3 regions of the Mitsuaria sp. RG genome follow, and region 2 is predicted to be linked to each of the others. Evidence: riboswitches for the same ligand, from Rfam matches in the RefSeq annotation. Region 2 holds a riboswitch; each other region holds the start of a gene.
The links. A riboswitch is a leader RNA that binds a small molecule or an ion and turns the genes downstream of it on or off. The one in region 2 is predicted to bind cobalamin.

Region 1: linked by a shared signal. The riboswitch ahead of POF53_RS17450 (CbtB domain-containing protein) and the one ahead of POF53_RS21625 (ABC transporter substrate-binding protein) in region 2 are both predicted to bind cobalamin.
Region 3: linked by a shared signal. The riboswitch ahead of POF53_RS15935 (TonB-dependent receptor) and the one ahead of POF53_RS21625 (ABC transporter substrate-binding protein) in region 2 are both predicted to bind cobalamin.

Annotation. Positions count from the first base shown of each region.
Region 1 covers NZ_JAQMYQ010000031.1:7,192-10,458, forward strand. Annotated here, with positions in the region: gene cobN (cobaltochelatase subunit CobN) at 1-294, opposite strand, end outside; gene cobW (cobalamin biosynthesis protein CobW) at 298-1,365, opposite strand; cobalamin riboswitch at 1,466-1,665, opposite strand; cobalamin riboswitch at 1,725-1,947, shown strand; gene POF53_RS17450 (CbtB domain-containing protein) at 2,048-2,233, shown strand; gene POF53_RS17455 (CbtA family protein) at 2,244-2,939, shown strand; gene POF53_RS17460 (cobalamin biosynthesis protein) at 2,939-3,267, shown strand, end outside.
Region 2 covers NZ_JAQMYQ010000048.1:2,587-5,853, reverse strand. Annotated here, with positions in the region: gene POF53_RS21630 (FecCD family ABC transporter permease) at 1-192, opposite strand, end outside; gene POF53_RS21625 (ABC transporter substrate-binding protein) at 189-1,202, opposite strand; cobalamin riboswitch at 1,317-1,514, opposite strand; gene POF53_RS21620 (acetyltransferase domain-containing protein) at 1,542-2,711, opposite strand; gene POF53_RS21615 (MFS transporter) at 2,788-3,267, shown strand, end outside.
Region 3 covers NZ_JAQMYQ010000027.1:12,992-16,258, reverse strand. Annotated here, with positions in the region: gene POF53_RS15935 (TonB-dependent receptor) at 1-1,315, opposite strand, end outside; cobalamin riboswitch at 1,423-1,627, opposite strand; partial or broken gene POF53_RS15930 (GNAT family N-acetyltransferase) at 1,867-2,370, opposite strand; gene POF53_RS15925 (carboxymuconolactone decarboxylase family protein) at 2,449-2,787, opposite strand; gene POF53_RS15920 (hypothetical protein) at 2,906-3,267, opposite strand, start outside.

The sequences.
Region 1 (3,267 bases), on a different contig from region 2:
CTCGACACCATAGCGCCAGTAACCGACACCGCCATGCAGTGATATCAGGATCACCTTGGCATGGCGCAGCACCTGGTCGATATACAAGTCGACCGAGGCGTGGTTCTGCACCTGCATCGGGTTGGCCAGGCGCACGCTGGGGAAATCCGCCGGCAACTGCTCGGCGGTTTCGGCGAGCAGCGCCAGGTGTGAATCGCCGCTGCAGAGGATCACCAGGTCGGCGGGGGTCTGGCCGAGATCGGCGATGCTGTCGTCCGGCACGAAGCCGCCGGGCTGGGTCCGCAGCAGGTGCATGGATCAGGCGCCCAGGGCCTGGCGCAGGCGCGCTTCCAGCTGCGCCGCGTCGAGATCCTGGCCGATCAGCACCAGGCGGGTGATCCGGGGCTCGTCGCTGCGCCAGGCACGGTCGAAATGCTTGTCGAAGCGGGTGCCCACACCCTGGATCAGCAGGCGCATCGGCTTGCCGGGGATGGCGGCGAAGCCCTTGGCGCGCAGGATGCCGAACTCGGTGACCAGCTGGGTCAGGGCATCGAGCAGCAGGCTCTCGTCGGCCTCGGGCAGGTCGATGGAGATCGAGTCGAAGGCGTCGTGGTCATGGTCGTCATGGTCATCGCCGTCGTGATGCGAGTCGTGATGGGTACGGCGACCGTCGATATGCGCCTCGGATTCGGCGCCCACGCCCAGCAACACTTCCAGCGGCAGGCGGCCGCTGCTGGCCTCGATCACCTTGACCGCCGGCGGCAGTTCCTCGGCCACCTCGGCACGGACCTTGGCCAGGCCCTCGGCGTCGATCAGGTCGGCTTTGTTCAGCACCACCAGATCGGCGCTGGCCAGCTGGTCGGCGAACAATTCATGGAGCGGCGACTCATGGTCGAGGTTCGGGTCGAGCTTGCGCTGGGCGTCGACCTGGTCCGGGTAGGCAGCGAAGGTGCCGGCGGCCACGGCCGGGCTGTCGACCACGGTGATCACCGCGTCGACGGTGCAAGCGTTGCGGATTTCCGGCCACTGGAAGGCCTGTACCAGCGGTTTGGGCAAGGCCAGGCCACTGGTTTCGATAAGGATGTGGTCGAGGTCGCCGCGCCGGGCCACCAACTCGCGCATCACCGGGAAGAATTCTTCCTGCACGGTGCAGCACAGGCAACCGTTGGCCAGTTCGTAGACGCGGCCATTGGCCTCTTCCTCTGTGCAACCGATGCTGCACTGCTTGAGGATCTCGCCGTCGATGCCCAGCTCGCCGAATTCGTTGACGATCACCGCGATGCGGCGGCCCTGGGCGTTGTCGAGCATATGGCGCAGCAAGGTGGTCTTGCCTGAGCCGAGGAAGCCGGTGACGATGGTGACGGGAAGCTTGGCCAGTGTTTTCATGTCGCGATGCCCTTGGCAGCAATGGCGCGGGCATGCAGGACGACAGCCACGGCCATGCCGGCCTGGCGCGTTCGCCACCGGATCACCCCGCCCGGTTGAAAGTCGAAAACGTCACGAGGCAGGTCTCCTGGCTTGCACCGCTGCGGCTCGCTGGCCGGTGGGCCGGCGCCTTCCCGCGCGCCTGCGCAGTGGCTGTGCCGAACCCTTCAGTGCTTACAGTTGCGGGGGCAGCCGCGGCTTGTACCGCGTTCCCGTCTTAGCTCGGGCCAACGCCCGAGAACCTCGCAGCGGCAAGGCTACGCAGTGCCTGCCTGGCGGTCAACCGCCGCGGCGATTGACGCGGGCCCGGCCCCGTGATTTGCTAGCGCATTGCGTTCAGGTGCCCCCACGGGGGTGAAACGGGAAACCGGTGCGTCGCGTCTCCATTCCAGGAGCCGACAAGGCCGGTGCTGCCCCCGCAACGGTAAGCGAGAGAAGCGTCCGGACCACTGTGCCAGCCTCAAGGCATGGGAAGGTGACGCCATGGAAGGAGCCTTGCTCCACCTCGCGAGCCCGGAGACCGGCCTGACGTGCTCACAGTACACCCCGCGGTGGGCGGGCGTCGTCGTATCACTCGGGCCAGCCGTGCCCGGGGTCGTCGCGCATGCCCGTTGCCACAACAAAAGCAGCAGAGGAACGCGTCATGCCCATCACCAGCGCCAAACACAGTATCGCCACCCCCGTCAGCCTCAGCCAGCGACTGATCGTCGCGGTCGGCGCCAGCCTGCTGGGGCTGTGCCTGGTGTACTTCGCCGGTTTCTCGCACATCGAGGCGGTGCACAATGCCGCCCACGACACCCGCCACAGTGCCGCCTTCCCTTGCCACTGAGTAAATCCGCATGATTACGCGCATCGCCCGTACCGCGGGTTTCAGCGGCCTGCTCGCGGCCCTGTTGCTGACCCTGCTGCAAAGCTTCTGGGTCGCCCCACTGATTCTCCAGGCGGAAACCTACGAATCCACTGCCCCGGTCGCCGAACAGCATGAGCACGGCGACGCCGCAGCGCCCCATGAGCATGAACACAGTGCCGAGGCCTGGGCGCCGGAGGACGGCTGGCAGCGCGTGCTGTCCACTACTGGCGGCAACCTGGTGGTCGCCGTCGGTTTTGCCCTGATCCTGGTCGCCCTCTACAGCCTGCGCGAACCGAACCGCGTGGCCACCGGCGCACTGTGGGGCCTGGCCGGCTTCGCCGTGTTCTGCCTGGCACCGACCCTGGGCCTGCCACCGGAACTGCCCGGCACCGCCGCCGCCGACCTTGGCCAGCGCCAGACCTGGTGGATCGGCACCGCCGCAGCCACCGCCGCCGGCCTGGCGCTGCTGGTGTTCGCCCGGCACTGGTTGTTCAAGGTGCTTGGTGTGGCCCTGCTGGTGATCCCGCACCTGATCGGCGCGCCGCAACCCGCAGTGCATGAAAGCCTGGCGCCGGAAGCCCTCGCGACCCAGTTCAAGATCGCTTCCTGGCTGACCAACGCCGCGTTCTGGCTGGCCTTGGGCCTGCTCAGCGCGTGGCTTTACCGTCGTTCCAGCCAGGCCTGATGCGCGATCTGCCCGTGCAGCCGGCGATGTTCGCCGGCTTTGGTTGCCGCCGTGGTTGCCCGGTCGAGACACTGGCGGTGCTGCTGCGCCAGACGCTCACCCGCCACGCCCTGCCCCTCTCGGCCCTGCGCGCCATTGCCAGCATCGAGCCCAAGGCTCGCGAACCCGGCCTGCTGGCATTGGCCGAGCGCCTCGGGCTGCCTTACATCTGCTTCGACGCCACGCACCTGACGGTCTTCGAGCCGCTGCTCAGCCATCGTTCGGCCACGGTGTACGCCCAGACCGGCTGCTGGGGCGTCGCCGAAAGCACTGCCCTGGCCCTGGCTGG
Region 2 (3,267 bases):
CGGCAGGCGGTAGTTCCAGACGATGCCGGCGTCGATCGGATCGAGCGCATGACCGGCCTGCCACAGCTGGTTGGCCAGCACCTGCCAGACCACCTCGGCGCTGATCCGTGTCTCGCCGATGGCGATCCCGGCGAGCATGGCCAGGCACAGGGCGAGCAGCGCGAAGGCGCTGATGGGCAGCAAGCGGCTCATGGTTGTGGCGCTTTACCGCTGGCAAAGGCGCTGGACAGCACCTCCAGGCCACGGAACAGGCGGATGCCGGCCTGCATGGCGTCGGCGTCGAGGACGATGATCCGGCCTTGCCTGACCGCGTCCATGTTGCGGGTCACCGGGTCGCTGCGCAGGAACTCGAGTTTTTTCCGGTAGTCGTCGGCGGGGTAGCGGCGGCGGTCCATGCGGGCGACGATCAGCCAGGTGGGGTTGGCCCTGGCCAGGGTTTCCCAGCCCACCGCCGGCCATTCTTCGCTGGATTCGACCACGTTGCGCACGCCGAGGGTCTGCAGCATGAAGTCGGCCACGCCCTGGCGACCGGCGACGTAAGGATCGACCTTGAGGTCGGCGCTGGAGAACCAGAACAATGCGCTGGTGTGGCTCAGGTCCTGGCCGGCCAGGCGTTGCCGGGCCTGGTCCAGCTGGCCCTTGAGCTCGGCATTGAGGCGTTCGCCGCGATCCTGCACGTCGAAGATCTCGGCCAGTTGGCTGACGCTCTTGTAGATGGTGTCGATCCTGAACGGCTGCAGGCGGGTACCGTCGGCGCCCACCAGGTTGTCCTTGCCTTCGCAATCCGAGGGCAGCAGGTAGGTGGGAATGCCCAGTTCCGCGAACTGTTCGCGGGTGCCGACCGCGCCCTGGGCGCCGACCATCCATTCGAACTGCGCCGTCACCAACTGCGGGCGCTTGCCGACCACCGCCTCGAAGCCCGGTTCGTTGTCGGCCAGGCGCTCGACCTTGTCGTTCTGCGCCTTGAACTCGGGCAGCACGTTGTTGAACCACAGCGAAGTGCCCGCCAGCCGCTCGCCCAGGCCCAGGGCATAGAGCAGCTCGGTGCCGGCCTGGCCGATGGTCACCGCGCGCTGCGGAGCCTGGGCGAAGGTCTGCGGCAGGCCGCAGTTGTCGATGGTCAGCGGATAGCGGGTGGCGTCGGCGTGGGCCAGGCCCGCCAGTGACAGGCCGGCGAGCAGGGTGGCGAGGCGGTGCGGCATGGTGGGGCGATCTCCTGTCGGGTGGTGCACGGAATGGCCCACGGACAGGCATCGCCAGGCGTCGTGCGGCAAGCACGCGGCCAGGGGCGGATGACCATCCCGGACACCCCGCCGGTTGGTGAATGCGTGCCGGCAGGTCTCCTGACTGGTGCGTCCTGGCCGGCGCCGGCCTTCCCGGGTCGGCAGACCCAGTGGCATCGATGGCGCAGGCTCGGCACCTACAGTTGCGGGGGCAGTTCCCTTTGGCCCGCTCTCGGCGCGCCCGGGATTCCCTTTTGATTCCGTGTGGAAACCGGCGGGCGGCATGGTAGACCATCGGGCCATCGGCTGAAAACGCTTTTACAGGTACTTGAGCCAGGCGATGTCGCGCCGCCGCGCCTTGAGCCGGGCGAAGCCGCGCACCGGCAGGTACAGGGCGATCGCCAGCAGTACCGCGACCAGCCACACCGCGCCGATGCCGTCGAAGCCGAAATGGCTGCCCTGGTTCAGGCCGAACAGCGCCACGCAGGCCACATACAGCAGCTTGAGCACATACAGGTGCAGCAGGTAGAAGAACATCGGCGCTGCGCCGAACACCGCCAGCGGGCCGATCCAGCGGGCCTCGCCGGCACGCTCGAACGCGCGTAGCAGCAACAGGCCGACGCCCAGGGTAATGGCCAGGAACAGCAGTGACGGCGGGTACTTGGTGATGTTGAAGAAGCTCATCAGCGTTTGCCCGACGCTGGCGTAGAAGGTCCACGGCGCCTCGCCATAGCCGTTGAAAAGACGCAATACGACGAAGCCGAGCAGCAGCATCACACCGCCGAGCAGCAGGCGGTGTTGGCGCTCGCCGGCATCGCTGGTGCGGCTGAACCAGGGGCCGAGCCCGTAGCCGAGGGCGATCACGCCGATCCACGGCAGCACCGGGTAGGAAGTGCGCAGGCGCAGGCTGTCGGACAGCTCCAGCCAGCCGCGTTCGTGCAGGATCGCCCAGGGTACATGCAGCGCCGAGTGCGGCGCGAAGTGCAGGCCATCGAGCAGGTTGTGGCCGACGACGATCAGCGCGCCCAGGGCCAGCAGCAGCGGGCGTGGCAGCCACACCAGCAGCGACAGGGCGATCATGCTCAGGCCGATGGCCCAGATCACCTGCAGGTAGATCACGCCCGGCGGCAACTGGAAGGTCCAGGCGAAGTTGACCAGGGTGAGCTCCAGCAACACCAGGAACAGGCCGCGCTTGAACAGGAATGCCGCTACATCGCCCCGGCCCTGGTGCTTTTCACCGTAGAGCCAGGCCGACAACCCGGTGAGTAGCACGAACACCGGCGCGCACAGGTGCGCCAGGGTGCGGCTGACGAACAGGCTGGGTTCGGTGGCGTCGATCGCGTCGATGGTCATCGGGTCGCTGACTTGACGGTGCAGGAAGAAGGTTTCGCGCACGTGGTCCAGCAGCATGAACAGGATCACCAGGCCGCGCAGGGCGTCGATGCTGTGCAGGCGTTGGCTGGGGAGGGTGGTCGGGAGGCTGGTCATCGAGGCGGGTCGCAGGCAGGGATAGCATTCAAATGAAATGTTATTTTATTTCATTTGTCTGTGCCTGGATACAGGCATGCACTGGCGTTCAGCCTGGATCAGCCCTGAATCAGCGGCCCCAGCCGCTCGGCCAGGGCCTGGACCATCGCGCTCACCTTGGGCAGATGCCCGCGGTTGCGGCGCCAGGGGGCTGTTTATCTCCATCCTGCTGCTGTTCGCCGCCTTCAATGCTCTGTCGGCGCTGGCGCCGAACGTCTGGGTACTGGCCCTGGCGCGGTTCCTCGCCGCGCTGGCCCTGCCGGTGTACTGGGGCACCGCCAGCGAAAGCGCCGGGCTGTGCCTGCTGGTGGCGCTGCTGATGTGGGCCTGGCTGCCGCCTCTGCCGAAGGTCCCGGCCCGCGTCGCAGGGGAGCGGCAGACGGTGATTCTCAAGGACCGTCGTTTCATCGCCCATGTGCTGCTTTCGGCGCTGGTGGTCACCGCCATGTTCACTGCCTATACCTACCTGGCCGAGATCCTCGAGCAGTTCGCCGCCGTGCCGGCCAACGCGGTCGGT
Region 3 (3,267 bases), on a different contig from region 2:
GCGCGAGGCGGTCGCTCAGCTGGGTGCGGTTCTCGGCGAACAGGGCGAAGGTGTCGACCTTGGACAGCGTCTGCGCGCGGGTCGGGCTGAGGCTGTGGAAACCGCCCGGAGCCGGATGCCACGGGTCGAGCGGGTCGCTGCTGCCATCGCTGTAGGGCGAGTTGCTGTCGACGTTGAAGCGGATGCGGTTGTATTCGGCGCCGACCACGGTCTTGCTGGCCAGGCCGAACAGGCCATGGTCGAAGGTAAAGCTCTGGCGATCGCCGAGCTGCTCCTGGTTATGGCGAATCTCGAGGAAGCTGCCGCGCTGGATCACGCCGTTGGCGGCGTCCCAGGCGTAGGACTCGGCGTTGCGCCACTGGCGGCGGCTCTTGATGTAGTACAGCTGGTTGCTGGCGATGACACTGTCGCTGAGGGTCCAGTCGGTGGTCAGGCGCGTCCACTCGTCGTGGTAGCGCTGTTCGTCGTTGCTGACGTTGTAGTTCTTGCGGCGCACGCTGCTGCGCAGGTGCCCGTCGATCAGCGGGGTGCCGTAGTAGTTGGCTGGTTGCGCATCGCCGCGTTCGTGGGCGAGGGTGAAGCTCAGGTCGTCGCTGGCATCGAAGCGCAGGGCGGCGCTGAGGGCCAGGCTGCGCGAGTCGGTGCGGTCGACCCAGCCGTTGCCGGCCTGCTGGTTGAGGGTCACGCGGTAGCTCAGCCGCTCGCTCAGGCTGCCGCCGCTGTCCAGGCCCAGTTGCTGGCGGTCCCAGGAGCCGTAGCCCAGGCGCAGGTGGTTGCGGATGTCACCGGCGAACGGCTTCTTCGGCACCACGTTGACCACCGCGCCGGTGGCGCCTTCGCCGTACAGCACCGAGGAGGGGCCGCGGATCACGTCGATGCGTTCGACCATCCACGGGGCGACCGGGAAGGTCAGGGTGCCGGCGCCGGCGTACAGGCGCGAGCCGTCGAACAGGGTCATCACCGAACTCTGCCCGGTGAAGCCCCGGGCCGACAGGCCGGTACCGCCGTCGCCCGGTGTGCCGATGAAGGTCAGGCCCGGCGAGCGGGTCACGGCGTCCTGCACGGTGAGGTTGTTGCGCTGCTGGATCTGCGCCTCGGTCAGGCTGCTGGTGCTGGCCGGGGTGTCCAGGGCGCTGAGGTTCAGGCGCGAGCCGGCCGGGGTTGGCGTGGCCAGGTCGATGACCTGTGGCTCGCGGGTGTCGGTGATCGCCGTGGAGGGCAGGGTGAGGGGCGCCACTTCATGGTCGTCGGCCAGTGCTGGCAGGGACACGGCCAGGCAGGCCGCCAGGGTGTGAAGCTTGTTGATTCGGGACATGTCGTTCCACTGCTGCAGGAAGGAATGGATCCCGGTGGAAAACACGCAACGGCGAAGCGCGCACGCAGGCGCGCGCGGATACCGGCCTGCGCCCGCCCACCGCGGGTTGCCAAGTGAAGCCTCAGGCCGGTCTCCGGGCTTGCGAGGAGCATGAAGCCTTCACCTTCCCATGCGTGCGCACAGTGGTCTGTCGAAGGATTCGCTCGCTTACCGTTGCGGGGGCAGCGCCGGACTTGTCGTGACAACGACGCACCGGCTTCCCGTTTCACCCTGCGCGCGGCGGCGCAGGACACCTGAAACTGGCGCGCATCTGACCATCGAACGGGTGGCGAGTCAATCGCCTGGGTGGCAGGAAAATATCTGGTGGGGCAATGGGTTAGCTGCAATTGCGTTGTCGCTGATCGCGGGGCAAGCCCGCTCCCACGGCGATACCCTGGCAGCTCCAGGCAATCGGATCGTGGGAGCGGGCTTGCCCCGCGATGGGTTCAGCGCCCGCGCCGACGCGAAACCCGCGCCTCGATATTCTTGCGTCCGATCAGCAGCGCCGGCTTTTCCACCACCGGCTCGTCTGCCAGCCACTTGTACATCACCAGGCAGTCCACCAGGCCCAGCTCGGCATGGCGGTAAGCCCTGGGCAGGCGGCCGACGGTCTCGAAGCCGAGCTTGTGCCACAGCGCCACCGCCACCTCGTTGCTGGCCACCACCGAATTGAACTGCAGGGCCAGGAAGCCCTCCTGGCGCGCCAGCTTCTGCGAGTGCTCGCACATCAGCCTGGCCACGCCCCGGCCGCGGGCCTGCTCGCAGACCATGTAGCCGCAGTTGCCGACATGCCCGCCGGGGCCGGCGGCATTGGCCTTGAGGAAGTAGGAGCCGAGCAGCACGCCGTCGTCCTCGGCCACCAGGGTGCGCAACGGGGTTTCCAGCCACAACCGACGCGCCTGGTCGACGTCCAGGGCCGGGTCGAAGGCGTAGGTCTGGCGGGCCTGGACAATGGCCTGGAAGGTCGGCCAGAAGCGTTCGAAGTCTTCCGGGGTCATGGGGCGTATCTGGATCATGGTGGTTCCTGCACGGGCTGAACCGCCAAGTCTGGGTGTCGCGGCGCCGTCGCGCAAGGGCGGCGGCGCCATGAAGTTTCAGGCGCCAGTCTTGCCCACGGCGTCCAGCGCCCTGGCCGAGTAGACCAGCGCGGCGCCGGCGTTCATTGCCACCGCCACGCCCAGGGCCTCGGCGATCTCCTCGCGGGTGGCGCCGTGCTTGACCGCCTGCTGCGAATGCACGGCAATGCAGCCGTCGCAGCGGGTGGTGACGGCGACGGCCAACGAGATCAGCTCACGGGTCTTGGCGTCCAGGTGATTGGTCTTGGCCCCGGCGCCGCTGGCGGTCGCGTAGCCGGCCACGGTATCGGGTGAGAGTTGCTTGAGATCGCCGATGCCGGCCATCAACTGCTTACGGTAGGCGTCCCAGTCCATCATGCTCATCGTCTTCACCTTGTCAGGTTGGCAACAGGAGCATTCAGGCTAGTCGATATTTCGCTGGAGGGGCTGGCCCCAGGGAGAATGGATCAAGCCCGGGACCTGTTCGAATCACTGGTCAATCGGTCGGTACCCGGCGCAGCGCCGCCGCCAACGCTACGGTCAGTGCCACTGCCAGGCCCATGGCGAGGCCGATGGTCACGGCAACCCCCAATCGTTCCAGCAACCCCGCCATCGCCAGGTAGAATGCAATCACTCCCACCGCACCAATGGCATTGCCCCGCACCATCGCCGCCATCCCGGCTCGGCCGCCCTGCACATGGGCGAACACCACCAGCGGCCAGGCGATCACCGGAATTGGCGCCAGCATGCCGCTGGTGGCCGGCCCCAGCCAGCTGGCCAGGCTGGTGGTGATCATCAGCAGCGAGGTGGCCGATACCATGCGCAAGGGAATCTCCCAATACCGCTGCCGGGGACGGG